2 regions of the Aurantimicrobium sp. INA4 genome follow, and region 1 is predicted to be linked to the other one. Evidence: predicted binding sites of a transcription regulator. Region 1 holds the regulator's gene; the other holds the start of a gene.

Evidence for each region. Region 1 encodes LexA, which represses DNA repair genes until DNA is damaged. Its sites were predicted from a motif close to TCGAACANNTGTTCGA; they were not measured.
Region 2: recA (recombinase RecA) is a predicted target of LexA. The motif match lies at 4,471-4,486, and genes of this name have one in related genera.

The regions. Positions count from the first base shown of each region.
Region 1 is NZ_AP027040.1:599,981-614,915, forward strand. It holds gene clpX (ATP-dependent Clp protease ATP-binding subunit ClpX) at 1-1,082, shown strand, start outside; gene AINA4_RS03055 (methylenetetrahydrofolate reductase) at 1,192-2,142, shown strand; gene lexA (transcriptional repressor LexA) at 2,207-2,881, opposite strand; gene AINA4_RS03065 (hypothetical protein) at 3,148-3,600, shown strand; gene AINA4_RS03070 (histidinol-phosphate transaminase) at 3,690-4,784, shown strand; gene hisB (imidazoleglycerol-phosphate dehydratase HisB) at 4,804-5,412, shown strand; gene hisH (imidazole glycerol phosphate synthase subunit HisH) at 5,409-6,041, shown strand; gene priA (bifunctional 1-(5-phosphoribosyl)-5-((5-phosphoribosylamino)methylideneamino)imidazole-4-carboxamide isomerase/phosphoribosylanthranilate isomerase PriA) at 6,063-6,797, shown strand; gene AINA4_RS03090 (SseB family protein) at 6,806-7,618, shown strand; gene AINA4_RS03095 (YhgE/Pip family protein) at 7,641-9,425, opposite strand; gene AINA4_RS03100 (MMPL family transporter) at 9,428-12,184, opposite strand; gene AINA4_RS03105 (TetR/AcrR family transcriptional regulator) at 12,291-12,965, shown strand; gene AINA4_RS03110 (DUF1844 domain-containing protein) at 12,962-13,318, opposite strand; gene infC (translation initiation factor IF-3) at 13,492-14,313, shown strand; gene rpmI (50S ribosomal protein L35) at 14,364-14,558, shown strand; gene rplT (50S ribosomal protein L20) at 14,590-14,935, shown strand, end outside.
Region 2 is NZ_AP027040.1:1,002,996-1,017,930, reverse strand. It holds gene AINA4_RS05035 (DNA translocase FtsK) at 13-2,730, shown strand; gene pgsA (CDP-diacylglycerol--glycerol-3-phosphate 3-phosphatidyltransferase) at 2,740-3,309, shown strand; gene AINA4_RS05025 (CinA family protein) at 3,312-3,770, shown strand; gene AINA4_RS05020 (helix-turn-helix transcriptional regulator) at 3,907-4,215, shown strand; gene AINA4_RS05015 (DUF3046 domain-containing protein) at 4,224-4,448, shown strand; gene recA (recombinase RecA) at 4,718-5,809, shown strand; gene AINA4_RS05005 (regulatory protein RecX) at 5,815-6,456, shown strand; gene AINA4_RS05000 (hypothetical protein) at 6,568-6,843, shown strand; gene miaB (tRNA (N6-isopentenyl adenosine(37)-C2)-methylthiotransferase MiaB) at 6,855-8,495, shown strand; gene miaA (tRNA (adenosine(37)-N6)-dimethylallyltransferase MiaA) at 8,506-9,426, shown strand; gene dapF (diaminopimelate epimerase) at 9,436-10,353, shown strand; gene AINA4_RS04980 (hypothetical protein) at 10,346-10,753, shown strand; gene AINA4_RS04975 (methyltransferase) at 10,750-11,370, opposite strand; gene AINA4_RS04970 (hypothetical protein) at 11,395-12,267, opposite strand; gene AINA4_RS04965 (hypothetical protein) at 12,328-12,525, opposite strand; gene hflX (GTPase HflX) at 12,587-14,098, shown strand; gene AINA4_RS04955 (phosphatase domain-containing protein) at 14,095-14,935, opposite strand, start outside.

The DNA of each region.
Region 1 (14,935 bases):
TTGCATTCCTTGAGGAATACGTCATTGGTCAAGAACCAGCCAAGAAAGCCCTCTCCGTTGCGGTTTACAACCACTACAAGCGCGTGCGCGCTGGTGAGGGTGTTAAGACAGCAGAAGAAAAAGCAAACGAAGTTGAGATTGCCAAGAGCAACATCCTCCTGATCGGTCCCACCGGATGTGGAAAGACCTATCTTGCACAAACTCTTGCTCGCCGTCTGAATGTTCCGTTCGCTGTTGCTGACGCAACATCGCTGACGGAAGCCGGCTATGTCGGTGAAGACGTCGAGAACATTTTGCTCAAGCTCCTGCAGGCTGCCGACTTTGATGTGAAGCGTGCAGAGCAGGGCATCATTTACATCGATGAAATCGACAAGATCTCACGCAAGGCAGAGAACCCCTCGATTACACGTGACGTATCTGGTGAAGGTGTTCAGCAGGCCCTGCTGAAGATTTTGGAAGGCACTGTTGCCTCCGTTCCGCCACAGGGTGGTCGTAAGCACCCCAACCAGGAATTCATTCAACTCGACACCACCAACGTGCTCTTCATCGTTGCCGGTGCATTCGCGGGGCTGGAAGACATCATTCAGTCTCGTGCAGGAAAGACCGGTATCGGTTTTGGTGCTCCACTGCAGAGCAAGGATGAAGCACGTGACTTCTTTGCAGAGGTACTGCCGGAAGACCTCCACAAGTTCGGTCTAATCCCTGAATTCATTGGCCGTCTTCCCGTTATTGCGACAGTGTCGCCACTAGATCGCAGTGCCCTCATCGACATTCTGACGGAACCCAAGAACGCTCTGGTCAAGCAATACCAGCGCATGTTTGCTCTGGATGATGTTGAGTTGGAATTTGAACCTGCAGCACTGGATGCCATCGCTGACTTGGCCGTCCTGCGCCAGACCGGTGCACGTGGTTTGCGGGCCATCTTGGAGAACGTCCTCGGGCCCATCATGTTCGAAGTTCCATCAACAGACCAGATTCATAAGGTCATCATCACGGCAGAGTGCGTCACCGAAAATGCTGCCCCGACCGTTGTTCCCCGCTTGAGCTCAGCTGTGATTGAGCCAGAAGAACGCACAGCCTGATAACATTCTTCTAACCTAATTTATTTAGGTGTAAGCGACTGCCGAGCCCGGCCCACGCTTCGCGGACAACTAGGTGTTGTCTATTTCGCGAAAGTGTCCCGAGGGAAATATGAGCAACGCATCACCGTCTAGTTCTCTTGAACTGAGTATTGGCGTGCCCTTTTCCTTTGAGGTTTACCCACCACGCAACCCTGAACTCCGAGATGCACTGCACGCAACCATCTTGGAACTTGCTGCATCCGGTCCAGATTTCATCTCCGTTACATATGGAGCAGGTGGTTCCTCTCGTGATGCCACCTTGGAGTGCGTGAAATTCATTCTGGAAAACACTGATGTTGAGCCGATGGCGCATCTCACCTGTGTTGCTGAGTCCTATCAGGGCGCAAATGAGCTCGTGCGGACATTTCTTGACTCTGGTGTCCGTTCTTTCCTCGCCTTGCGTGGAGACCCACCACAGGGAACGCAGGAAGGCGAGGACTTCCTCGGAGACTTAGGTAGCGCAGCGGAACTTACCCAGCTCATTCACCGTGTTCAAGCAGAACGTGAACCATTCGTGTTCGTGGAAGAACCCAGATGGCATGCCGGTGCAACACGTCTGAGCCAAAAGCGTGAGTTTGTTCGTATTGGTGTTGCTGCATTCCCAAATGGGCATCCTCAGTCACGCTCGAAGACCCAAGACATTGATGTTTTGCTGGCCAAAGAAGCTGCGGGAGCAAACCTGGCAATCACCCAGTTGTTCTTCCACGCAGATGACTACCTTTCCTTCGCCCAGAAGGCGAAGGAGGCAGGTCTGAGAATGCCCATCATTCCGGGCATCATGCCGGTGATTAGCCCCGGACGTTTGCGTCGCATGATCGAGATCTCTGGGGAAGATATGCCCAGTGATTTGGAGATTGCTCTTGAAATTGAGCCCACAGTTGAAGGTCAGCGTGAGATTGGTGTTGAGCACGCAGTTAACTTAGCTCGTGAGCTCATGGCTGGGGGAGCGCCCGGTATTCACTTGTATGCCTTCAACCAAAGCGGACCGGTATTAGATGTTCTGCGTAGGCTTGAAGCCTAAAGTTTGAGATAAATAAAAGGCCCGCACGCTGTATTCAGCATGCGGGCCTTTAGTTTGTGGAGGTTTAGACCGAACGAAGAACCGTGACGACCTTGCCCATGATGGTGGCGTGGTCTCCCAGGATTGGTTCGTAGTTGCTGTTGCGAGGAAGCAACCAGGTGTGGCCATCACGTTGCCGGAAAACTTTGACCGTTGCTTCATCATCAAGAAGAGCAGCAACAATGTCACCGTTTTCTGCTGTCTGTTGACGACGCACGACGACGAAGTCACCATCGCAGATTGCTGCGTCAATCATCGACTCACCTTTGACCTTGAGCATGAAGAGTTCACCGTCGCCAACAAGCTGCCGAGGCAGCGCCATCGTGTCTTCAGTGTTCTGCTCAGCAGTGATGGGACCACCTGCGGCAATTTGGCCTACAAGTGGAACCTGAACCGCTTCACCTAGGGGGATGATGTTGTCTGCCACGGGAGCGACTTGACGAGGAGTTGATCCCTGGCCGAGAACCTCAAGGGCGCGAGGAAGTTTGGGGTCACGGCGAATGTAACCACCGAGTTCTAGCTGTTGGAGCTGATAGGTCACACTCGCCAATGAGGACAGACCAACTGCATCCCCGATTTCTTGCATGGAAGGGGGGTAGCTGTTTTGGTCAATGTACGCGGTGATGACGTCGAGGATAAGTTGCTGCTTTGCGCTCAGCCCTTTGCGACGTTTGCTTGTGCCAGCTGCTGTCTCAGTCATGGCTTTTTCCGATCTGTCTGGGAGTGTTCCAATCCACAAACCGGAATGTCCGTGGCTGGTGATGAACTATCTCCATTACCGAAAGAGTATTCGAAATATGCGAAGAAAACAAACACATATTCGAAAATTCCGCAAGTAATGTCCAAAAAACCTTCAATATCTACTTGACATTGAGGAAATACGAATATATCTTCGAAATATATCTTCGAATCGGGTTCTCCCGGCCGAGAGCCCGATTCGAGATAAAACAGGAAAAGGAGAATCTCATGAGCGCAGTACTCGCATTCACCGCACCAATTCACCGCCCCGTCGAACCTGACTACATTGACGAGCCATGCAGCGAAGCTGGCAGTGTCCGTGGCTCCGGTCACACTAACAATGTGACTTACGTAAACTTTCTTCCTGCAGCTACCCCCACTACTCGTCTTCGCATCACTAAGCGTGGTCGTCGGGTTCTCACAGCACTCGTCGCGCTTCCTCTTGTGATCGGCGCCCTTGTCGCTGCACTCAACAGCGGTGGTGCTGTGGCGACTGCTGAAGGAGCATCACAAGATTTCACATACGTGACCTTGTCCTCTGGTGAGACCCTGTGGCACCTGGCTGCTGAAATCGCACCCAACGCTGACCCACGTGACGTTGTGGCAGAGATTGTCTCGCTGAACAACCTAGAAGGTCCAGTTCAGGCAGGACAAAAGATCGCTCTACCCGCAGGTTACTAAGTCACATATTCCTGCATTCTTCTTTTCGAACGCCGGCTCCTAGAAGGGGGTCGGCGTTCTTCCTTTCTTTCACGGCTTAAACTGAAGAGGTGACTTCTCTTGACGACCTCCCCATTCGCGACGACCTTCGGGGCCTCAAGCCTTATGGCGCTCCTCAAGAGCACGTGCGCGTGGAGCTCAACGTCAACGAAAACACACACCCAGTACCACCGCAGGTTGTTGAAGACATCATGGGGCGAATTCATATAGCTCTGGGGCGAATCAACCGATACCCAGATCGTGAATTCACCGAACTGCGCAAGGCACTAGCCACCTATTTGGGTCACGGGCTGACAGCTGAGAACATCTGGGCGGCAAACGGATCGAATGAGGTCATTCAGCAGCTACTCCAGGCATTTGGCGGCCCTGGCCGTTCGTTGCTGGCATTTCCTCCTACCTACTCCATGCACTCCATCATTGCCTCTGGGACAGGCACGCAGTGGATTCCTGCTCAGCGTGATGCTGACTTTGAGATTTCCCCTTCAACGGCGGTTGCAGCCATCAAGGAACACAAGCCTGACATCGTGTTCTTCTGCACCCCCAACAACCCCACAGGAACCCCAGTCTCGCTAGAAACTATTGCTGCGGCCTATGACGCGACCGATGGCATTGTTTTCGTTGATGAGGCTTATGCCGAGTTTGCGCCTGAAGGTGAGCCCAGTGCGTTGACATTGTTGTCTGGTCGTCCACGCCTGGTCATCTCTCGCACCATGAGTAAAGCTTTTGCCTTTGCTGGTGCTCGCTTGGGGTATCTAGCTGCTGATCCTGCAGTGACCGATGCTCTTCGCTTGGTTCGTTTGCCCTACCACCTCTCTGCACTGACGCAGGCAGCTGCGGAAGGCGCACTGGCGCACACTCCAGCAATGCTGGCGATGGTCGATGACATTCGTTCTCAACGAGACCGCCTCGTCACTGATCTCACTGCCCTCGGATACACGCCATATCCCTCAAGTGCGAACTTCGTTCTCTTTGGTGGGGTTCGTGATCCTCAGGATGTGTTTGAGAAACTCCTAGCTCAAGGAATCATCATCCGTGACATCGGTATGCCCCATCACTTACGTGTAACGGCTGGTACGGAAGCAGAAACCACCGAATTCTTGGACGCACTAGCAGCCATTGATGGCTCGATTAATGGCGCTCTTTAAGCTCCACTAAACTGGAGCTATGACACAGGCACCACGCATTGCGAGCATTTCTCGCACCACGAGCGAGTCAAGCATTGAACTCACCATCAATCTTGATGGAACTGGTGTGAGCAACATCGAGACCACTGTTCCATTCTTCGATCACATGCTCACCGCGTTTGCTAAGCACTCTCTCTCGGATCTCACCGTCAAGGCTTCGGGAGACACTCACATTGATGTTCACCACACCGTTGAAGACATCGGTATTTCTCTGGGTCTGGCGATTCGTGAAGCGCTGGGGGATAAAGCCGGTATTTCTCGCTTTGGTGACGCACTCGTTTCTCTGGATGAAGCCCTCGTTCAGGCGGTTGTGGACATCTCTGGACGCCCATTCCTGGTGCACTCTGGTGAGCCTGCAGGTTTTGAATTCCACCTCATTGGTGGTCACTTCACCGGATCCATGGTTCGTCACGTCTTTGAAGCAATAACTTTCAACGCTGGACTAACCACCCACATCACCGTATTGAACGGTCGTGACCCTCACCACATTGCTGAGGCAGAGTTTAAGGCGTTTGCTCGAGCATTCCGCCAGGCCAAAGCGCTTGACCCACTCGTGCAGGGAATACCCAGCACGAAGGGTGCTCTGTGACCCCAAAATCCGTCGTTGTTTTCGACTACGGCACGGGTAACATTCACTCCGCAATCAAAGCGGTAGAGCTTGCAGGCGCAAAGGTCGAACTCACGCGGGACAAAACAAAGTGCGCTGAAGCTGATGGCCTGCTTGTTCCTGGTGTGGGCGCCTTTGCGGCAGTGATGGAAGCACTCAACGCAGTTGACGGCGGTGAAATCATTGAACGTCGTCTTGCCGGTGGCCGTCCAGTGATGGGGATCTGTGTAGGCATGCAGATTATGTTTGCCAATGGTCTTGAAGGTGGCGTAGATACGCCTGGCCTCGGTGAATGGGATGAGACAGTCCACAAGCTTGATGCGCCGATTCTTCCCCACATGGGGTGGAACACGGTTGAGGTGGGCGAAAACTCGAAACTCTTTAAGGGCATTGAGAACGAGCGCTTCTACTTTGTGCACTCCTACGGTGTCACGGAATGGAACCTGGACGTCATTCCGCCTTTCCCAAAACCATCGGTCACCTGGGCTGAGCATGGCCAACGCTTTATTGCTGCGGTTGAAAATGGTCCACTCGTTGCAACCCAATTCCATCCAGAAAAGTCCGGCGAAGCAGGTATTCAGCTCTTGCGCAACTGGCTCGAAACTCTCTAACACTGACATAAGGAACATCTCATGACCGCGCCAATTCTTGAACTTCTGCCTGCTGTTGATGTTGCCGAAGGCAAAGCTGTCAGACTCACTCAGGGTGCACTGGGAACCGAAACTGACTTTGGTGACCCCGTTGATGCTGCCTCCGATTGGGCTCAGCAGGGAGCTGAATGGATTCACCTCGTTGATCTCGACGCAGCGTTTGGACGCGGTGAAAACCGTGCCTTGCTCCGTCGCGTGATCGTCGAAGTCCCCGGAGTGAAGATTGAACTCTCTGGTGGCATTCGCGATGATGCATCTTTGGAATCTGCTCTTGAAAGTGGAGCGACCCGTGTCAACCTCGGAACTGCAGCACTGGAAAACCCAGATTGGGCCGCTTCAGCAATTGCGCGCTATGGTGACCAGATCGCAGTGGGTTTGGATGTTCGCGGTGAGACGCTAGCAGCCCGTGGCTGGACTCAAGAAGGTGGAAACCTCTGGGATGTTCTTGCCCGCTTAGAAGACGCCGGATGTGCTCGCTACGTTGTTACCGATGTCACACGCGATGGCATGCTCAACGGCCCCAACCTCGAGTTGCTCACTGCCATCACGCAGAAAACGGGTAAGCCCGTTGTGGCCTCTGGTGGAATTGCCAGCCTTGATGATCTTGTTGCTCTGCGTTCACTGGTTCCACTGGGCGTTGAAGGTGCGATTGTAGGTAAAGCGCTTTATGCTCACAAGTTCACTCTCAAACAGGCCATTTCGGTCGCGTACAATTAGGACACTCCATGGCACACTCACACGACGGTCACATGTTTGGATCCTCTGACCACGCGGATTCTGCGGGACAGCCATGGGAAGGGCGCGAGTTCGAAGAGAATCCCTTCGCCGCAGATGATGGAACAACCCCAGAGCATCTCAAACTTGCTCTGGATGCTTTCCACTCGTTGCCTTTAGATTCAGACGAACGAGCAGGGCGTCATATGAACGTTGTGGATGCTCTTCGCATCTCTCGTTTCCTTGTTCCACTTCTTGCTGAAGCAGGAGACGTGGGCGTCAACGCTGCGGGCCTTGTTGTTGATAAAACTCAAGAGTTAGCCATCGTGACAGTTGCGGGACCCAGCGGACAAAAAGTGTTGCCAGTCTTTACCTCTGTTGTAGCAATGCAAACCTGGAATAAGGCTGCTCGCCCAGTACCTGTTGAAGCCAGGCGTGCTGCTCTAGCTGCAGTTTCGGATGGAGCTCAATGGATGGTTGTCGATCCACAGAGTTCAACGGAAATCGTTCTGCGCCGTCCGGTCGTTGAAGCCATTGCGCAGGGTAATCCCTGGATTCCTAACCACATAGATCCCATGCTTCAAAGTGTTTTCGACAAGTCCATATCTGACGAGCCCTTTGTGAAGGCAATTCGATTAGCATCAGGTGATCCCGATGCTCGAGGCCGAGATGAAGAACTCGTGGTTCAGATTGTTCTGCCCCCGAGTCTGGAACAAAACGAGGTGGAGCGAGTAATTCGCTCGTTGTCTAACAAGTGGGCGCAAGAGGAAATATTCTCAGAGCGTGTTGACTCAATGAGATTGCAACTCATTCCTGCTGTCTAATTCCAATTCTGGAAACCCAGCCCTATACGGGCTGGGTTTCTCTAGTGAGTGTGGTGATGGAAACGTGGCGCTTCCGCGAGATAGAAACAGCCGTTACCGCAATTGCTCCGAGTGTCCACAACACCATTGCAGTGATGGCACCTGCGAATCCAGACACCTGCCCATCACTGATGATGGCCTGCAACGCAGTTACCGCTCCTGTAGCTGGTGTATAGCCCAGGATGCTATCGAGTATCTGTGGCACCGTTGAGATTACGCCGGTGACGAGGATAAGAATTCCAACCGCAAGTGAGACCAGGCGGCCAAAACCGCCCAATACGGCAACTAGAGCTTGGTTGGTTGCTGTGAATGCCAGGCTGATGAGCGCTGATACCAGTGTGATCGAGACCCATTCCGCAACGTCGTAGCCTTGCGCGAAAGCAATCACGGTTGCTACCGCAACCGCTTGCGAAATCGCTGCCACGGCAGGGATTCCGTAGGCACGGGTTGCCAGTGAGAGTGAGGATCGGGTTGATTCAAGAACACGCAGCGGAATAGCCCTAAGCACAATGAAGATGGCAAGTGCGCCCAGCCACAGTGATAACACCACATACAGGGGAGTGCTGTTAGCGCCGAAGGTGAGCCCGCCACCGTTCTTGATTTCTACCGGGGCAGTAACAAGATCAGCCAGAGTGCTGACTTGATCCTCGGTGTAGGTGGGGATATTGGCTACAGCTTCGTCGAGCCCGTCTCCAAGCTTCTGAGAACCATCGCCCAGCGCACTCGCACCAGAAGCGATGCCGCTCACTCCGGTAGCGATACCTGAGCTACCTGCAGCAAGGTCGCGAATTCCTGTTGAAAGCGCAGGCATACCACCAGCTAGTGCCGAGGTTCCCGTTGCGAGGCCCGAAGTTCCTTGAGCAACGCCCGCAGCTAGAGGAACTAGCTGTTGTGACAGAGTTCCACTAATCGTGTCTAGTCCGCCACAATATTGCTGATTGTTACTGGTAACAGCAAGACAGGTGTTCCCTGAAAGTGTAGCCAGACCCCCGGCGGTTTGACCTAGTGCTCCAGACAACTGCTGCGCATAGCCATCTGTTGTTGCTGCTCCGTTGGCAAGCTGTTGCGTTTGTGAAGGAAGCTGAGAGGTCTGAGCGTTCAGTGCCCACATTCCTGATGAGAAAGTGGAGGCTCCGGTTGCTAACTGATTTGCACCATCTGCGAGGGCATAAATTCCCTTGGTCAGTTCATCTGAACCATTTGCTGCTTCAGATAAGCCAGTGCTCAAGTCACTAAAACCAAGTAATACACGCTCCAAATAGAGTGAGGTGAGTTGCTGGTTCATGAGGTTCACAGCCGTTGAGGTAATTGCTGTAGTGATTGCGTCATCTACGAGTCGGCTCTTGTTGCTGGTTGTCACCTCAATCAGTGCCTGAGAGGCATCTGTAGCATTGCCCATCGCCGAGGTGGCAACCTTGGAGAAGTTCTCGGGGATGGTTACCGCAGCAACATAGGTTCCGTTCTCAAGGCCTTTCTTAGCGCCTGATTCATTGGTGATGACCCAGTCATAGTTGGTGTCGGAGCCATCTCCTTCAACCAAGCCCGCAGTCAAGAGGCGTCCCAATGGTGTGATCTGGCCGTTGACGGTGACGGGCTCATCGTTGTTGACGATGGCTGCTTTGACGCGGTCGAGTCGTTCTGTGGGGTTCCACAGTCCCCACATCAACCCACCTACAACAATCAAGGGAACAAAGATCAACCCGATGACGACGAGAAGTTTGGGCTTGCTTTCGGTTTGACCGCTGAGTCTGGTGAATAACGAAGCCATGATTATGCCTGCACTTTCTTGCGTGAGGACGACGCATTGTCGAGATCAAGTACCCGAGCATCTACGCGAGCACTGAGGAAGCTACCCCAAGTTTCAACGGGCATGTCATCGGTGGTTCCAACCAAGAGTGTGAGGGGCTGGCCCGACTGTGATGCAGTTTCGCGAGCGGCAGCGAGAGCATCTGCCACCGCGTAACGTTCGCTTTCAGAGGTGAGGAAGTCGATGTTGTCCAGGATGATGATCTGTGGTTTTTCCGAAGAGGCATCTTCGATGGCTTCAACGGTGTTGCGGTTGGCGTGAGTGGATACATCAATCAGTGCCACGCGCGAACGCACTGCTCCAGAACGAACTGGCAGGACCATGTTGGCAACTTTGAGCTTTCCGGTTTCGATATCTAAACGACCACTGAGTGCCAATAGAAGTGCCGAGGTGGCAATCTTGTCACTTCCGGTCACAAACAAAGTTGTTCCTGCAGGAAGAGTAAATGTGAGATTACGGAAGTAGGAGCGGGTACCTTCTGCATTGGTGAGGCTAATATCCTCTGCAGCAATCGCAAGGTTCTTTTCTTTTGGCCAGTCAGCTAGCTCGAGTTCATGCTGCACGCCTTCACCCTCCACATCAAAGTGGGGAAGTATTCGATCAAGCCACTTGGGCATGTACCAGGCTTTATCACCGAGTAATTGCAACACTGCAGGGACAAATGTCATGCGCACAATAAATGCGTCGACGAAAATTCCGACTGCCAGCGCAAGCGAGATACTCTTCATGTTCACGTCGCCCTCAGGCACAAAGGCAGCAAAAACTGCAAACATAATGACGGCAGCTGCAGTGACAACCTTCGCTGACCCGACAAATCCAGTCACAATCGACTTTCGAGCTTTACCAGAGTGGACATAGTCCTCGCGCATGCGAGCGACCAAGAACACTTCGTAGTCCATGGCTAAGCCGAACAAAATACCCATCACAATAATTGGCATGAAGCTCAGAACTGGACCAGGCCGGTCAACGTGAATCAGTTCAGATCCGAATCCTTCCTGCATAACAAGAGTGACGACGCCAAAAGCCGCAGCAACACTGAACAAATAACCAACCGCAGCTTTGATGGGTACCCAGATGGAGCGGAACACCATGGTGAGCAAAATCAGCGACAGGCCTACCACCACGATTCCGAAAGGCAACAGGGCATTACCGAGACGTTCAGACACGTCAATACCACTGGCGGTAAAGCCTGTCACAGCCAGGTCAACACCATATTTGTCCTGGAAGTAGTCCTGCTTGTCTCGAATGGCCTGAACGAGCGCTTTCGTCTCTTCAGAGGCAGGGGCGCCCTCGGGGATGACTTGAATGATGCCGGTGTCGGCGGTCATGTTGGGGGTTGCCAGAGGAACAGCAGCAACACCAGGAATCTTTTCCAGTTCTGTCTTGAGATCATCCATTAATCCCAGTGGGTCAGTGCTGGTAACGATGGTTCCGGTGACGAGTAGGGGTCCGTTGTATCCTTCCCCAAAGTTTTCGGCAACAAGGTCGTAGGTAATACGAGAGCGGTCAGTGGGGGCATTTGATCCCGCATCTGGCAAAGCTAGGCGAAGATTCAGGGCAGGGAGTGCGACCACGGTAATCACGGCAACTACGGCCAGAATTGTCACAACAGGGAAACGTGTGACGGCAGTAACCCAGCCGAGGAAGAAGCGGTTGGGCTTGTGGGCCTGTGATTCAGCTTTTTGGGTTTTCTTTGGCTTGGGACGTAAGCGCTCGCCAGCGAAGCCCAACAGTGCAGGAATGAGTGTGATGGAAATCACAACGGCCACACCGACCCCGACGGCTGCGGCCACACCCATCGTGGTGAGGAATGGAATGCCTGCAATGCCCAGACCGACAAGGGCAATCATCACAGTCAAACCGGCAAAGATGACGGCCGAGCCAGCCGTTCCAGTGGCCCGCGCCGCGGCTTGCTCGGGAGTATCACCCTTACGCAGTTCGTCTTGATGGCGAGAAATAATGAACAAGGCGTAGTCGATACCTACAGCCAGTCCCAACATGAGAGCAAGCATGGGGGTTGTCGAGGTGACCTTAGCGAAGGCAGTTGCTAAGAAGATCAAGGCAATAGAAATGCCCACACCCAACAGTGCAGTGATGAGGGGCATTCCAGCGGCTAAGAATGAACCAAAAGTGAAGACTAAGACAACCAGGGCGACGCCCACACCAATAAGTTCGGTGGCAGTCACGGTGGGCATGCTTTGGCTATATATCTGACCACCGAGAGAAACGGTGCTTCCCTCGGGCAGATCGGCTTGGAGTTGCTCAGTAGCTTTCTCAAGTTCTGCTAGGGAGGAAGCCTTAATTTGCGCAGTTGGACCAGAGAACTGAATGCTGATCAAACCTGCTTTGTCGTTCTTGCTTATTGCACCGTTAATGCGTTCATTGAATGGCGAAGTGGCGTTATCGATCTGGGGAAGTTTTGCCATGTTGTCTGCAGCAGCATTGAGAGCATCTTCATAGGTTGGGTCAGTGATGAACTGCCCGTCAGCTGCCACAACAATAATTTGTGCTGAGGCACCGCTGACTTGGGGGAATGTGGTGCTCAAGGAATCCAAAGCAGCCTGTGACTCTGTTCCGGGGATGCTGATGCTGTTATCGAGGCCTTTGTTGAAGACCGCAGCGGCACCACCAATAGCGACAAGGATGACCAGCCAGGAAACGAGAACGAGCCGGCGAGAACGGTAAGCCCAACGTCCCAACGAATACAGCAAAGATGACATGACTGCCCTTGTTGTCAGGCGACTGCCGGTGATGAGCCGGTGCCGCGCGGAAGAAATACACTTCGATACACCGGTGTATCCGATACATCAGTGTATCCTTAATTTCATGGGAAGCACAACCGAAGCAGAGAACAAACCTGCAGAGTCCGCGCGACGTCAAAAAACGCGTGAACGCCTCATGGATGCTGCTTTTGAAGTCTTCTCAGAAGTGGGCATTCACGCCGCTACGGTCGAAATGATTACCGAACGAGCAGATTTCACCCGCGGAGCTTTTTACTCCAATTTCGACACGAAGGAAGAATTGTTCCTCGCGCTCGCCGAACGCGGATACAACGAGCGGCTTGAACTGCTTCGAGCAAGCGTGGCAAACATCGACGTCATCATGCCTACCCTGCTTGAAGAAAATCCCGGAACGCTCTCGGCAACCGAGCTCGGTCCCATCGTGGCAAGCTTCCTGGAACAGCAGGGGGATAACCGGTTATGGTTCCTCTTCCAGTCCGAGTTGAGATTGCTCGCAATGCGAGATCCAGAGGTGGGGAAGCTTTTTCTCGAGCAAAAGCATGCTGCTGATCAAGAATTTGGAAACATCATCGCTGCAGCATTCACCGCGGTAGGTATCACGCCTGCCATTGCGTCTGAAGAACTTGCCATCGTGCTGATGAACACCTATGAGGCGTCATTGCAAGAGGCCATCATGGCAGGCGGAGACAAGGTTCAAGTACGTGCGCATGAGCTTTTCATGCAGCGCATGCTTGGCCTGATCAGCCAACTAGCTAGTTAGTTAACTGGCCCGGTCCACTTTTCCCCAGGGCCTTTGCCAATTTCATCAGGGATGGGAGAAGCCTCACGGAAGGCAAGCTGCAACGAACGCAGACCATCGCGAAGCGGACGAGCGTGAGAATCACTGATGTCAGGTGCCGCTGCGGTAACTAGACCGGCGAGAGCATTGATGAGTTTGCGAGCCTCATCTAAATCTTTGAGGGAATCTGCGTCAGGGCCTTCGGCAAGGCCACATTTGATGGCAGCTGCACTCATCAGGTTGACGGCAACCTCCACAATCACCTCGATTGCGGGGACTTCGGCAATATCAAGAACGGCCTTGTGAAGGGCGTCGTTCTGGTCGCTTTCGCTCACAATGTATTCCTCTGCTAGGCTTGTGCAGGTTTCTTAGCTCACGCCAAGAAATTGAAAGAGGAGAAATCTCCCACCCGTATCCCGCAACATCAGGTTACTGGGTTCTTGCACTCCGCTTCGCTCAGCTCGCTGAGCAAGTAGGTTAGGGTGCCGCAAGGAACATTCCTTGCGTCGTGTATATGTGGATTAAAGTCTGCGTTGCGCGTAAGACTCCTCTTTCTCCCCGAATAAGGGTTTCGAGAAATAACAAGGAGCACCGCATTAGCGATCCACGTACAAACGACCGTATCCGCGTCCCAGAAGTTCGCCTCGTTGGTCCCAACGGCGAGCAGGTAGGTGTCGTGGCGATCGATGTTGCCCTTCGACTTGCACAGGAGGCTGACCTCGATCTCGTTGAGGTAGCTCCCGAAGCTAAGCCGCCAGTGGCCAAGATCATGGACTACGGAAAGTTCAAGTACGAAGCTGCGCAGAAGCTCAAAGAAGCTCGTCGTAACCAAGCCAACACGGTCCTCAAAGAGGTCCGTTTCCGCCTAAAAATCGACGTTCATGACTATGAAACCAAGAAGAAGCGCGCAATTGGCTTCCTCAACGATGGTGACAAAGTCAAAGCAATGATTCTTTTCCGCGGTCGTGAGCAATCACGTCCAGAGCAGGGTGTTCGTTTGCTTCAGAAGTTCGCTGAAGAAGTTGCCGAATACGGAACTGTAGAATCAAGCCCCACCATTGATGGCCGCAACATGGTCATGGTGATTGGCCCACTTCGAAGCAAATCAGAAGCCAAAGCAGAGCAGAACGCTAAGCGTGATGCAAACAAGCGTGCTGACAAGCGTTCAGAAGCAAAATCTGGAGAATCTGTTCTCGCTGTTGAAGAGGACAAGGCAAACGCCGTCAAAGTCGTTGAGGCTGAGGTTCTTGCCCCAGTCAAGAAGGCCCCCGCTGCGAAGGCAGCCCCCAAGAAGTCCACCAAGTCGGTCTCAGACGAGCTCGACGACTAATAGACCCGCTTTCCCACAACTGGGATAAGTGAAACCCCCAAGGAGATCCAATGCCAAAGATGAAGACCCACTCCGGGTCCAAGAAGCGCTTCAAGGTAACCGGTACCGGCAAGCTCAAGAAGCAGCAGGCCGGCATGCGTCACAACCTCGAAGTTAAGTCCGGAAAGCGTAAGCGCAGCCTCAACCACGACGAGGTTCTGTCTCCAGCTGACTCCAAGGTAATCAAGAAGCTTCTCGGTCTGTAATCGGCTGAGCGAAAACTAAAAGGATAAGAACATGGCAAGAGTAAAAAGAGCCGTCAACGCTCACAAGAAGCGTCGCGTCATCCTCGAGCGCGCCTCCGGTTACCGTGGACAGCGTTCACGCCTCTACCGCAAGGCTAAAGAGCAGGTCATTCACTCGCTCGTCTACAGCTACCGTGACCGTCGTGCCCGCAAGGGTGACTTCCGTCGCCTCTGGATTCAGCGCATCAACGCAGCAAGCCGTGCCAACGGCCTGACCTACAACCGTTTCATCCAGGGACTCGCTCTGGCAGACATCCAGGTTGACCGTCGCATGCTTGCAGAGATCGCTGTATCCGATCCTGCAACCTTCACCAAGCTGGTTGAAGCAGCACGCAAGG
Region 2 (14,935 bases), 400 kb from region 1:
AGTTTTGAAGGCATGGCTTCAGGCTCTCAATCGCGTGGTCGCACAAGTGGCGGTTCTCGTTCGCGTACCTCGAGTAGCAAGAAGTCTCAGCCTGCATCAACAAGTCGATCAACGTCCTCCAACGGAGGAAGCCAGTACACCGGTATCGCGTGGCTCTGGATGAGCATGGCTCATCTAGCTGGAGGTGCCGCTCGCATGCTGGGACCGGAAAAGTTTTCTAAAGAAGAACGTCGTGATGGCGTGCCATTCACGCTGGTAGTTCTAGCCGTCATTGGTGCAGTTACTCAGTGGTTTTTGCCGAATAATGAAATTGCTCAAACCATCAATGATTGGACTTTTGGAGGATTGTTTGGGCGAATCGCCTATGCGCTTCCTGTAGTGATGTTGTTAACGGCAATTTGGCTTTTCCGCCATCCAAGCTCGGTCAATGACAACAACCGTATCGGTGTTGGCCTCTTTTTGCTGCTGATGGCTTCTTCAGGTTTGGCGCAGATTTTCGGGGGCCAACCGGATCCTTCTGAAGGCGTAGCGGCCCTTGCAGATGCAGGTGGGGTACTGGGCTGGGTGATCGCTGCTCCGGTTGCCCTCATCATTACGCCTGTAGGTGCTGTTGTCGTCATGATTGCGCTGATCGCGCTATCACTGTTGATCATTACCAAGACTCCACCAAACCGCATCGGAGCACGGTTACGTGAGCTGTACTCATATCTGTTTGGCTCAAATGCGGAGCAAGAAAGCAAAGACACAGGCTCGATTGAGATTCTCGAACTAGATCCAGTGGAAGCGTCATCTCTGCCCTGGTGGCGCAGAAATGCAAGCAAACGTGAGACTGAAGCAGCTTTTGATACCCCTGTCATTACTGATCCTGCGGCCAATGCTGTTGATTTAGCTGCAACTCGTGAAATGTCTGACGTGGACATCATTGAAGAACTCGCCAACGCAGAACAAGCTGTACGCGCATTCCAAACGGGTGAGGTCGCGACTGATCATGATTTTGTGGTTTCTCAAGACGATGTTTCGACCGCGCCGGTCGCCGTGGTTGCTTCGACAGCTGAAGAAGCTGGTGTTGATGAATCTGTGGTCCCACGAGTTACGGCTCCCAAAGCGCCACCTGTGGTGTACCGCCTACCTCCGGCTAACTCATTAGCTGCAGGTGCCCCAGCAAAGACACGTTCTGCAGCGAATGATGAGGCGGTCAGGGCAATCACAGAAGTACTCAAGCAATTCGCAGTAGACGCCACTGTCACTGGATTTAGTCGTGGGCCAACAGTGACACGGTATGAGATTGAACTTGGGCCTGGTGTAAAGGTCGAACGAGTCACAGCGCTGTCGAAGAATCTCTCCTATGCAGTTGCTTCTAATGAGGTTCGAATCCTCTCGCCGATTCCCGGCAAGAGTGCCATTGGTATAGAAATCCCAAATACCGACAGAGAAATTGTCACCCTGGGGGATGTTCTGCGCTCTAATGCATCATCTTCGAGTGAGCACCCTATGACAATCGGAGTGGGGAAAGATGTTGAGGGTGGCTTTGTCGTTGCGAACCTAGCCAAAATGCCCCATCTTCTTGTCGCAGGTTCTACAGGTTCTGGTAAATCAAGCTTCGTCAACTCCATGATCACCAGCATCTTGATGCGGTCAACTCCCGCTGAGGTACGCATGGTTCTTGTCGATCCTAAGCGGGTTGAGTTAGCACCCTATGCAGGTGTTCCACACCTGATTACCCCCATCATTACGAATCCCAAAAAAGCTGCAGAAGCTCTTCAATGGGTCGTAAAAGAGATGGATATGCGTTATGACGACCTGGCAAGTTTTGGGTTCCGTCACATCGATGATTTCAACCGTGCCGTGATCAAAAATGACATTGTTTTGCCTCCTGGTAGTGAGAGAGAACTGCGTCCTTATCCTTATCTCCTCGTCGTTGTTGATGAGCTCGCTGACCTGATGATGGTTGCGCCACGAGATGTCGAGGATTCTGTAGTTCGAATTACTCAACTCGCACGAGCTTCGGGAATTCACTTAGTTTTGGCAACTCAGCGACCCTCGGTCGATGTAGTAACCGGTTTGATCAAAGCTAATGTTCCCTCGCGTCTAGCGTTTGCGGTAACGAGCGTTACAGACTCACGCGTTATTCTCGACCAGCCGGGTGCTGACAAGCTCATTGGCCAAGGAGATGCTCTCTTTCTCCCTATGGGGGCTAACAAGCCCATTCGAGTTCAAGGTGCCTGGGTTTCTGAAGAAGAAATTCACAAGGTAGTCACCCACGTCACTAGGCAAGCACGACCTGAATACCGTCAGGATGTTGCCGCTGCAGCAGAGCGCAAAGAAATCGATGCAGACATCGGAGATGACCTCGACGTACTGCTTCAAGCTGTTGAGCTTGTCGTTTCCACGCAGTTTGGTTCGACATCAATGTTGCAACGCAAACTTCGCGTTGGTTTCGCTAAAGCTGGCCGTTTGATGGATCTGATGGAAAGCCGGGGCATCGTTGGACCTTCTGAAGGGTCCAAGGCTCGAGATGTTCTGGTATCTCAGGAACAGCTTGCAGGTGTACTAGCCACTCTCCGCGGCGAAGATGCTCCCGCTGCAGCAGCTCCCGCGGGAAACGTCAATGTGATGGCTTCAGAAGACCCTTACGGGCATGATCCTGTCGCAGCCATGACGACAGGCCATGAGGAAGTTGATGGGGATGACGGCAATGAAGATGCCTGGCAACTCACTGGCCGGGACTAGCCTGAAGCTATGAAGCACGTACCGAACATCATCACCATTGTTCGCATCTTTTTTGCGCCGGTATTTATCTGGATGCTCCTGACCGCAGGCGATGACGTGAACTCTCCTCTGAGGTGGTGGGGTGCCGGACTTTTTGTTTTCGGCATGGCAACAGATGGAATCGATGGCTACCTTGCTCGTAAATACAACGTGGTCAGTGATTTCGGGAAGCTTCTTGACCCCATTGCTGACAAAGTACTGACCGGCGGCGCACTGATAACACTGTCAATACTGGGTGAACTTCCCTGGTGGGTCACCGGCCTGATTCTGCTTCGCGAAATTGGCATCACGGTATATCGATTTGCCGTACTCAGCGATCATGTCATCCCTGCTTCTCGTGGCGGCAAAATCAAGACAATCACTCAGTTTGTTGCCATTACCTGCGCGTTGCTTCCCCTTCAAATATTTATGGGAACTGCTGCTGACGTATTGAACACAATCTTGATGTCTGCAGCCACCATCATCACCGTTTGGACAGGTATCGACTATCTTCTTGATGCCCGCAGGCAAACCAAGAAGCTTGCCTCAACAGGTAACTAGTGATGACCTCCGAGCTTATTCAGCGCCTCACTGAGCGAGGAATCACTGTTGCTGTTGCCGAATCTCTGACCGGTGGCCTACTTGCAGCTCATCTCACCGAAGTTCCCGGCGCATCTGCTGTCTTTCGTGGCGGCATTGTTGCCTACGCGACTGATCTTAAACATGAGCTATTAGGCATTGACAGTGCTCTTCTTGAGCAACGTGGTCCCGTTGATTCGAAAGTCGCCAAACTAATGGCTGTCGGTGTTGCCAACAAACTCTCGGCGGACATTGGGCTTGCAACTACCGGGGTTGCTGGACCAGATTCACAAGGCGGTGTCGAGGTAGGGACTATCTTTATTGCCTGTGTGGGGCAGGGGAGTGAAACAGTAGAAGAACACCATTTTGAGGGCACGAGAAATGAAATCCGCGCACTCACTGTTCAAGCTGCACTCGCGCTTCTTGCAAGGCACGTCAATTAGTTGTCATTCTCGGGAATAAATCTCGCGTAACCTAAGTTGATACAAGAAGACTCACATCTTGTTTTCAGGTTTGTGTGACTAACATAGTGATGTAGATGAAGAGGAACCGAATGGTTCACCAGCGTAGGGAGGCACCATGATTCTTGTTCGACAGGAAATCGGCGATGTTCTGCGCGACTACCGCTTGCAGAAAGGTCGCACACTGCGACAGGTTGCGAGCAAGGCTAGCGTTGCACTCGGGTATCTGAGTGAGGTCGAACGCGGGCAAAAGGAAGCGAGTTCTGAGATTCTTGCCGCTGTGGCAGATGCTCTGGACACTCCAATTTCACAAATTATGCGTGAAGTGGGCGATCGTTTAGCAGTCATTGAAGGTATTGAGCCTATGCGCGCAATCCCCGACACTGTTCCTGACGAGTTCGTCAACGATTTCGTAGCTACTCGCTAGTAGTTTTTGTGCGCCTCAGCGAATTTTGGCGCGCCGTCTCAGACGAGTTCGGTGAGGCATACGGACATGTCTTAGTCAATGACTTGGTCTTGTCTGAACTAGGTTCACTAACTTCTGCCGAGGCTCTGCGGAAGGGTATTCCTGCACGATCTGTCTGGCTAGCCCTGGTCAAAGCAGCTGACGTTCCCGAGTCACGATGGTATGGCGTCGGCTTACCCGAGCCTAAGAAGTAATTTCCAACACGCCGTCATTTGTTCGAATATGTATTCGAAAACGGCTAGTCTCCTACACATGCACTTGTTTGCACGTGTTATCCCCGAAGCAGCACCTCAGGCAGTCAATGTCCGTGGCTACTTCTACGGTGAAATACGTCCGAATAGGAGCATCCGCCTTGTCGTAAGCGCCCCGCAGCGCCCGCCCCGCCTTCACCGGCCGGTCGGTAGCGGAGGAGTAGCACGGCAGCCGATAGGCGAATCACCCTCGATATGTAAAGGAGACGGCCATGGCATCCGCCGCTGACCGCGAAAAAGCACTAGAAACAGCACTAGCCCAAATTGACCGCCAGTTCGGTAAAGGTTCCGTCATGCGCCTGGGAAGCGATGAACGCGCTCCCGTCGAGGTGATCCCGACAGGATCAATCGCACTTGATGTTGCTCTCGGTATCGGGGGACTTCCTCGTGGCCGTATTGTCGAGATCTACGGTCCAGAGTCATCCGGTAAAACCACACTGACACTGCACGCAATTGCTAATGTGCAAAAGCAGGGCGGCATCGCCGCCTTTATCGATGCTGAACACGCACTCGACCCTGAATACGCCAAGAAGCTTGGTGTTGATATCGATGCTCTTCTTGTTTCTCAGCCTGATACTGGTGAACAAGCATTAGAGATTGCAGACATGCTTGTTCGCTCAGGATCTATTGATCTCATCGTCATTGACTCTGTCGCGGCTTTGGTGCCTCGTGCAGAAATTGAAGGCGAAATGGGAGACTCCCACGTGGGTCTGCAGGCACGTTTGATGTCTCAGGCGCTGCGTAAGCTCACCGGCGGATTGAACTCCACCAACACCACCATGATCTTCATCAACCAGCTGCGTGAAAAGATTGGTGTGTTCTTCGGAAGCCCAGAAACAACTGCGGGTGGTAAAGCTTTGAAGTTCTATGCTTCCGTGCGTCTGGATATTCGCCGCATTGAAACGCTCAAGGACGGTACCGATGCTGTCGGTAACCGCACACGCGTCAAGGTCGTCAAGAACAAGATGGCACCACCGTTCAAACAGGCAGAATTCGACATTCTCTACGGAACTGGTATCTCCCGTGAAGGAAGCCTCCTGGACTTTGGCGTCGATCACGGAATCGTCAAGAAGTCTGGTGCCTGGTACACCTACGAAGCAGACCAGCTTGGTCAGGGTAAAGAAAACTCACGTAACTTCCTGATTGAAAACCCTGTCGTGGCGCTAGAAATCGAACAAAAGATTCTCGCAAAGCTTGGTGTTGGCGCGGCAGCTGCGGAAGCTGCTGCAGTTGAAGCAGCCGCAACTGCAACCGAGGTCGAACCAGACTTCGAGGCAGTTGAAGAGGTCCGTAAGGGAGCCTGAGTTTCGTGACAAACGTCACATTCTTACCCTGGGTTGATCCAGAACAGAATCAACCCGTTGCCTCACCTGTGAATGCAGGTGAGGCAACGGGGCACTCACATGATGTCCCTGAGGGAGTGTCTCATTTAAGTGCTGTGTTGTTCACAGAGGTTGAGCAAACAGAAGAAGTTTCTGTAGCAGGGTTTGATCTTGATGCACTGGAGCAGAGTTTGCTCAGAAAACTCAACACACAGGATATGTCTGTGTTTGAAGTTCAACAGTGGCTTGGAAGTAAAGATGCACCCGAAGCGGATGCGGCTGAATTGGTAGCAAAATGCGAGCGTTTGAACTATCTCAATGATGAACGTTTAGCGTATGAGCTTGTTTCTCGACTGAGCGAGCGAAAAGGCAAAAGCAAAAGTGTCATTGCCAGGGAACTGCGCCAACGAGGAATCTCAACTGCATTGATTAGCGCTGCCGTGGAATCTATCGACGACGATGACGAATTACACAAAGCAACTGAACTGGCTTGTCAAAGAGTTCGACAATTTTCACGGCTCGACGATGTCACAGCCGAACGCCGCTTGGTTGGTTTTCTCAGCAGAAGAGGATATTCAACGGACATAGTTCGTGCGGCGTGTAAAGAAGCTTTGAGTTCTAGGTCCTAAGCTTTCTAGAGTGCTCAATGACATTCTCAATAGTCCCTATGCGGTCGTTGCCGCTTTACTTGTCATCATCGTGTACATCACGTGGGGCTATCGCCGCAGGAAGTAGGAACCATGTTTGACCCCACTCCAGAAGAACAAGTTGAAACTCCTGCTAAACCTCTTTCCCCCAAACAACAAGCTGCACGTTTGAAGGCCAAAAAGCGAAATGTTGTTGCTGTGATTATCTGTGGTGTGTTGTGTGTTGTTCTCGGGGTTGTTTCAGCAGTTCTTCCTTCAGATGTTGCTACCCCATGGATGTTTGCCAGCTATGCAGCTGGATATGTTGGAGTTCTCTGGGGACTAGCTGCACTGTGGGCCCATTACATGGGACCAAACTCGGCAAAGTAAACTGGACTTCTATGTCCAGTCCGAGTGAAGCTCCCACATTCATCCCCGCTTCTGAAGCGGCTGTTGATGAATCTGGTCGTCGGCGTACCTATGAGGTACGAACATTTGGATGCCAGATGAACGTTCACGATAGTGAACGTCTTGCCGGAGCTATGGAAGCAGCTGGGTACATCAAGTTTGATCTGGCTGCCGAAGCAGAAGCTGATCCTGACCTCAAACGCAGCGCCAGCTCGCCACAACCTGATGTCGTTGTGATCAACACATGTGCAGTGCGTGAAAACGCGGATAACAAACTTTATGGAAACCTTGGGCACTTGGCCCGCGTTAAAGAGAAGCACAAGGGTTTACAGATCGCTGTGGGTGGATGCCTTGCCCAAAAAGATCAAGCTCTCGTTCTCAAAAAAGCTCCTTGGGTCGATGTCGTCTTTGGAACCCACAACATGGGGTCCCTTCCGGGCTTGTTGGAGCGCTCTCGCCATAACAACAAAGCCCAATTAGAGATTCTGGAATCTCTCGAAACTTTCCCCTCAACGCTTCCTACCAAGCGTGACTCAACCTATTCGGGGTGGGTATCCATTTCAGTGGGGTGCAACAATACATGCACCTTCTGTATCGTGCCCAGCTTGCGCGGTAAAGAACGCGACCGTCGTCCTGGGGAAGTCCTCAACGAGGTCAAGGCGTTAGTTGACCAGGGGGCCATTGAGGTTACTTTGCTTGGCCAGAACGTCAACACCTATGGTGTTGAATTTGGTGACAAGGGGGCTTTTGCCAAGCTTCTCCGTGCCTGCGGAGAGATTGACGGCTTAGAACGAGTACGTTTCACAAGCCCTCACCCTGCAGCCTTTACTGATGATGTGATAGCTGCCATGGCAGAAACTCATAACGTCATGCCTCAGCTTCACATGCCTTTGCAATCCGGGTCTGATGCCATATTGAAGGCTATGCGTCGCAGCTATCGCAGTGACAAGTACTTGGGCATCTTGCAACGTGTTCGTGACGCGATGCCTCATGCGGCAATCAGCACCGACATCATTGTTGGTTTTCCTGGTGAAACCGAAGAAGATTTTGAGGAAACTCTTCGCGTAGTTCGCGAGGCACGGTTCGCTACCGCGTTCACTTTCCAATACTCCAAGCGCCCGGGAACACCTGCCGCAGAGATGGACAACCAAGTTCCTAAAGCTGTTGTTCAGGAGAGATATGAACGACTTGTTGAACTTCAAAATGACATTGCATGGCAAGAAAATAAGAAGCAAATTGGTCGCGAAGTACACGTCCTCGTAGCAAACGGTGAAGGTCGTAAAGACGCTGCTACAGAGCGTATGAGTGGTCGTGCTGAAGATTCACGCCTGGTGCACTTTCAGGTGACCCCAGGTAGTGAAATCCCACGCCCTGGTGACGTTGTCACTGTCACAATTACCGAAGCAGCACCTTTCCACCTTCTCGCAGATGATCCTTTAGGAGCACCGGTAAAGGTGCGTCGCACGATTGCAGGGGATGCATGGGATCGTGAGCAAGCGGAAAGCTGTGGTGTTCCTTCAACCGGCGGTGCCAAAAACTTGGGTTCGACTTCTATCCCGGTTGTTGGATTAGGTATGCCCACGCTTCGAGTCTCAACAACACCTATCTACGATCTAGAAGACGGGCAGCGTTAGGGTGACGGATATCACCCAAATCATTGCGATTGTGGGCGCAACCGGAACCGGAAAAACAGAACTCTCCTTAGATGTGGCTCAAGCTCTCGCCGCGCAAGGGGTCGCTGCTGAGATTGTCAATGCTGACGCGATGCAGCTTTATGCAGGCATGGATATTGGTACAGCCAAATTGCCTCCACTGCAGCGCAGAGGGATCCCTCATCACATGTTTGACGTGTTAGACGTCACGACAGAGGCGGCAGTTGCCGATTATCAAGTACAAGCCCGTCAAATTATTGAAGAGATCCACTCTCGCGGCAACATTGCCATTCTCGTTGGGGGATCGGGCCTATATGTCAGCAGTGTTCTATTCGATTTCGAATTTCCCGGACATGATGATCAGGTTCGTGAAGACCTTGAACGTGAATTTGAACGAGACGGAATAAAGCCACTTTATGCTCGCTTGAAAGAGCTGGCGCCCGAAGCAGCAGAGCGCATAAATTCTCAGAATGCACGTCGAGTAATTAGGGCATTGGAAGTCCTTGAAGTCACCGGCAATACCGCATCCTTGGGGACGCTTCCTGAAGAAACTCGATATTGGAAGCCCACAGTCATCATTGGTTTAGAAGAAGACCGCGAAGTTCTCGTGAAAAGACTTGATGCTCGTGTTGAAAGTATGTGGGAAGAAGGGCTACTCGATGAGGTTGAGAGTTTGATTCCTTTGGGCATCGAGCAGGGGATTACAGCTCGTCGTGCCATTGGGTATGCCCAAGCTTTAGCTCAGCTAGCTGGTGAAATGACACAGGAAAAAGCAATCGCTGAAACACAGAGCATCACACGCAGATATGCCCGCAGACAAGTCAGTTGGTTTAAGCGGTATTCAGATCTTGTCTGGTTGCCCGCAGGTAATCCCCAGAACGTTGTCGAAGTTCTTCACAGAATTCACACTTAAACTGAACTCATGGCTATTTCGCTGCACTTCACCAAGGGTCACGGCACAGGTAACGACTTTGTGCTCTACACAGACCCTGAGGGTGAACTTCCGCTGACTCCTAGTCAGATAGCTGCACTGTGTGACCGGCATTTTGGAATTGGTGCAGACGGTGTCATCCGTGCTGTAAAGAGTAGCAAGCTCAATCGCAAGCATGAGCCTGGACAGATTGTTTCTGATCCTGCTGGCGCAGCAGCGCTGGAAGAAGATTCGGCAGCTGAGTGGTTCATGGATTACTACAACTCTGATGGTTCACTGAGTGAGATGTGCGGAAACGGCATACGTGTTTATGCCAAATACCTGCTAGAAACTGGATTGGCAGTGATCAATCCCGGTGAGACTCTCGCTATTGGGACACGAGCAGGGGTCCGTGATCTCACTGCCCAGGGGGCAAGCTTCCAAGTAGATATGGGGCGCTGGAGTTTTGCCGGTGGTGAACCAGTTGTCAAGGTTGATGGTGTGCCTGTAGCGCGTCCTGGTCTGGGAATAAATGTGGGGAACCCTCACGTCATTGCGGCTTTCGCGGATGATGCTGAGCTCGATGCAGCAGATCTTTCGCATGCTCCACGTTTAGAACCAGCATTACCTGAGGGCGCAAATGTGGAACTGGTTGTTCCTCGCGACCCGCTGGTCAAAGATGGTGTTGGCCATATCCGCATGCGAGTTCACGAACGCGGTTCGGGGGAGACTCTCTCGTGTGGAACTGGTGTTGTGGCTGCAGCTTTGGCAACCCGCCACTGGGCTGGTGAAGGAGCTCCCCATAACTGGAAAGTGGATGTTCCCGGAGGAACGCTTGCCGTGCGCATGTTCCCCACCGAAGAAGGCGAACACGTCGCATTGTCTGGTCCTGCCGAACTTGTCTACACGGGAGTTGTTGAACTTGCTTAAATCCATCCTCTTAGGAGCCACCGCCATTGTTACCGCAGTTACCTTGACGGGCTGTAATCAAATTCCGAGCTTTGATGCAAACGATAAAGCCGCGAACACAGCAGCCTGCGAGTCTGTGAGCACAACGTGGGAAACCCTCAACGCAGCTTTTAGCAGTGGAGATATTCTCGGTTTGCCTGCAGCGATTGTGAGTGTTCCCAGTCAACTCGATCAGGTGCTTTCTGGAGCAACAGATCAGCAACTCAAAGAATCACTCAACGGTTTGAAATCACAGGTTCAATCCATTGTGGATGGCAACCAACCTGACGTGAGTGCCTTGGTTGCCTCCGGTGTTGGAATTTCAGCTAGGTGTGCAATTTTGGGGGCAACGGTTGATCTCCAGCTGCCCCAAATCCCTTAGGAGACGCGCGTCACGTTGATGATGCGGAAACCCTTTCGGGTGTCTTCACGAGTAACAGAATGTGTTGAAGCAAATTCGCTGCTGAGCCATTTCTCAAAAGAGTCAGCTCCGAGGTGTTTTGCCACAACCAGATAAGCCTGACCGCCGATGTTCAGGCGAGGAAGCCAGGTGTGCATGATGGCGTGTAGTTCAGCTTTACCAACCCGAATAGGGGGATTCGACCACATCAGATCAAAACAGAGTTGGGGATCTATCTGATCTGGCACTGAGGCGGTGATGTTATCGAGGTTCAAACGTTCTGCATTGCGTCTTGTAAGCTCCAGTGCACGCTGATTGACATCAACGGCATAGATATGTGCCGCAGGAGCTTCTAGGGCCAGCGTGAGGGCAAGTGGGCCCCATCCACATCCAATATCGAGAAAATTACCGGTTTGAGGTGGAGTTGGAACGCTGTAGAGCAGCTGTTCAGTCCCGGCATCAATATGATCGGGGCTAAAAATGCCACCAGCAGTCTCAACGGTGTAATCACCGTGGGCGAGACGAACTTTGATTTCTGCCGTGGTGAAATGACCGCCGGGCTGTGCCGAAAAGTAGTGCTCTGTCTTCTTTTCGGTCATACAAACAGGCTACTGCAGTGAAAACTAGCCGACAGTCACGTTCCAGGACCCATTGGCCTGGATTGTGACGACCGATGGTCCAGCAGAAATAGGCCCACGCTGGTCAACCATTGTTGTGGAATTCACCAAAGTGAGAGCTGATGCGGAAGGGCCAAAGTATTGAGTGACCACAATGCCTTGGTTAGGTGTGAAGGTTTGTGCGTGAAGAGTTGCTGCGCCACCGCCGTAGAGGTAAACAGTGTCATCGTGAGTGTCGGTTGCAGTGGTCAGAGGGCCCTGGGGTGCACTTGAGATTGGGGAGATCAGAACAGACCAGGTGACATTCTGATTGGTTGTAATTTTCAACGCCCCAGGTGTTTGTCCAGCAGTCGCTACCAAACCAAACGCTGTGGTACCAGTGTAAGAATCCGCACTTACAACGAGAGTGTCAATGACGGTGGTGTTGTCGGTGGCAAGAACTTCAACGGTGAAGGAATCGTTGCTGAGGTTGGTGGTGTCTATCTTGACCAGACCAGCAGTGATGTTGTTTCCGAAGTCGACAACTTTTGTTCCGGTTTGGTTGAGGCGGCTAACAGGAGCGAAAGTTCCATAGGTTTTATCTGCCCAGGTGGATACCGGAGTCACTGTGGGGCTAGGAGTTGGACTTGAGGTTTTTGTTGGTGTCGGGGTAGGTGTTGGTGTTGGGGTCACCGTGGGGGTGGGAGTCTTTGTGGGTGTTGCAGTGGGGTGAGGAGTTGGTGTCACCGTGGGAATACCTGTGTTGGTGGGCTCTGGCTTGGGTGCAGAGTTAGAAACTGCAACGAAAACGACCAATGCAACCACAATGACCGCAGCTAGTGCGCTGACAATAATCCAGGGAAGCTTGGATGAAGTTGGTTTAGGCGTTGGTGCAGACACAAGTACTCCTCATAGAAAAAGCCCACGTGATGACGTAGACCGTACTTCCAGTGTACTTGCTTACACCTTTTCGGGTAAGAGTTCTGGGCCAGCACAACCCTTGGTGGGGCAACCATCGTCGGGAGCTCCCGGGTACATCATGCAGCCACCTAGAACGATTTCACCTTTGGCGACCTGCTCAAAAGCGTCAGGGGCTGGAAAGCCATAGACAATAGGCACAAGTGCGGCCCCACAGTTCGGGCAAGTTTCTGTGCTCATGCTCACATCCTAACCACAGCTCTGGGGTAAATCCCCAGCATTGAGCGCTATCTTGGAGGTAATGAGTAGTGAATCTTCCGATGAGGTCGTAGACCGCGTGCTTGCTCGCGCCGGTGCGAAAGATCAAGCACGTGTTTCTGTCTTTTCCTCTGGTCGAGCGCAGGCATTGAGCGATGATGCTTCCGTAACTCATGATGATTCTTTTGACGGTGAACAACAGGATTTAGCAGACCGTATTTCGCTACGCCGTGTTCAAGGCCTCTCCACTGAACTCGAAGATGTCACTGAGGTTGAATACCGTCAGGTTCGACTTGAAAACGTAGTCCTCATCGGGGTCTATCCCAAAGGTCAGACAGAGGATGGAGAAAACTCTCTGCGTGAACTAGCAGCGCTGTGTGAAACAGCTGGCGCTCGGGTGCTTGATGGTGTCATCCAAATGCGTCCCATGCCAGATCCAGCTACCTATTTAGGCCGTGGAAAAACTCAAGAACTTAGGGATCTCGTTGCTGCACTCGGGGCTGACACCGTTGTGGCAGATACTGAGTTGGCACCTTCCCAACGTCGTGCTTTGGAAGACGAGGTTAAGGTCAAAGTCATTGACAGAACTGCTGTCATTCTTGATATTTTTAGCCAGCATGCCAAAAGCAGAGAAGGTAAAGCTCAGGTCGAACTGGCTCAAATGCAATACATGCTTCCTCGATTGCGTGGTTGGGGTGAATCGATGTCCCGCCAGGCAGGTGGCCAGGTCGGTAGTGCTGGGGCTGGTATGGGGTCTCGTGGTCCTGGTGAAACCAAGATTGAGTTAGATCGCCGTCGAATCAACACACGCATGGCTAAATTGCGTAAGCAGATTGCCGCGATGAAACCAGCGCGTGATACCAAGCGTGCAAACCGTAAACGCAACGCCATTCCCTCTGTAGCAATTACCGGGTACACCAATGCAGGTAAATCCTCACTTCTCAATCGAATTACACGTGCGGGTGTGCTTGTTGAGAATGCCTTATTTGCTACCTTGGACGCCACAGTTCGGCAGGCAAAAACAGCTGATGGGAGAAATTACACTCTCGTCGACACGGTAGGTTTTGTCAGAAACCTTCCGCATCAACTGGTTGAAGCCTTCCGTTCCACAATCGAAGAAGTAGCTGACGCTGACCTGATCATTCACGTCGTTGACGCCTCCCACCCAGATCCTGCATCTCAAATTCGAACAGTCAGGGAAGTCATTGGTGAGGCTGACGCTTCCGATATTCCCGAGCAGATTGTCTTCAATAAATCTGACCTCATCGACGACAACACCAGGCTTCTTCTGCGCGGACTTGAACCTTCCGCACTGTTTGCTTCAGCCCGCACGGGTGAAGGCATTGAAGACGTTCTGCAGGTAATTGCTGACAGGATCCCAACCCCAGATGTTCCTGTTGTCTTAGTTATTCCCTATGACAGAGGTGAAGTTGTCTCTGCTCTTCACGCGAAAGCAGTGATTGATTCCACTGAATATGTTGAAGAGGGAACACTCATTCATGCTCGTGTCAAAAAGGCAGATGTATCTCAGTTTGAGCAATTTATTTCTGCTTAGTTCGGCAGAATACCCAGTTCTTTGAATTGTGCTGCCAAGCCAGCACCGTCTGGGGCGTAGACCCACGGCGCATTGCCTGCCTTGCTATGTTCTTCAGCTTTCTTGCGACCACCAGCAAGAACTGCCTCACCATTGGAGAGTTGGCGAATTGCCACAGCTTTCACGCTGGAAGGAACATCTTTTTCGAAAGCTGCATAAATGGATTCGTCATGCTGTCCGTCATCCCCGACAAGAATCCATTTCACATGTGGAAATTCTGAAGCCAGTCTGCGAAGTTGCGTTTCTTTGTGTTGGCGTCCCGAACGGAACATCCGATCGTGAGTGGGTCCCCAATCCGTCAGAAGCAGTGTTCCTTGCGGATATAGGTTGCGGCCGAGGAATCTGCGCAAGGTCGGAGCCACATTCCATGCACCGGTTGATAGATACACCACGGGCATACCTTCTTGAATATGTGCTACCCGGGAAAGGAAAACAGCCATTCCAGGTGTCGGTACTCGGGCGTGTTCGTCCAACACAAAAGAGTTCCAGGCAGCTAAAAAAGGACGTGGCAGCGCCGTCACCATGACGGTGTCATCAACATCACATACCAAACCCACAGATGCAGCGGGAGAAATGACATAAATAGTTGCTTCTGCGACTTCAGAGTCCTCCGAATGGATTCTCACAATGTGTTCACCAGGCGTGAGCTTCATGGGCAGCTGCACGTCAACGACGCCGCCACGGTCAGCAAGGACAGTAGTTTCATAGCCATTGATGGCTATGGTGACACTGACTTCATTAATTGGAACCGACGTGAAAGAACGCCAACCTCTAACGCTTTCTGAACGCTTTTGCATT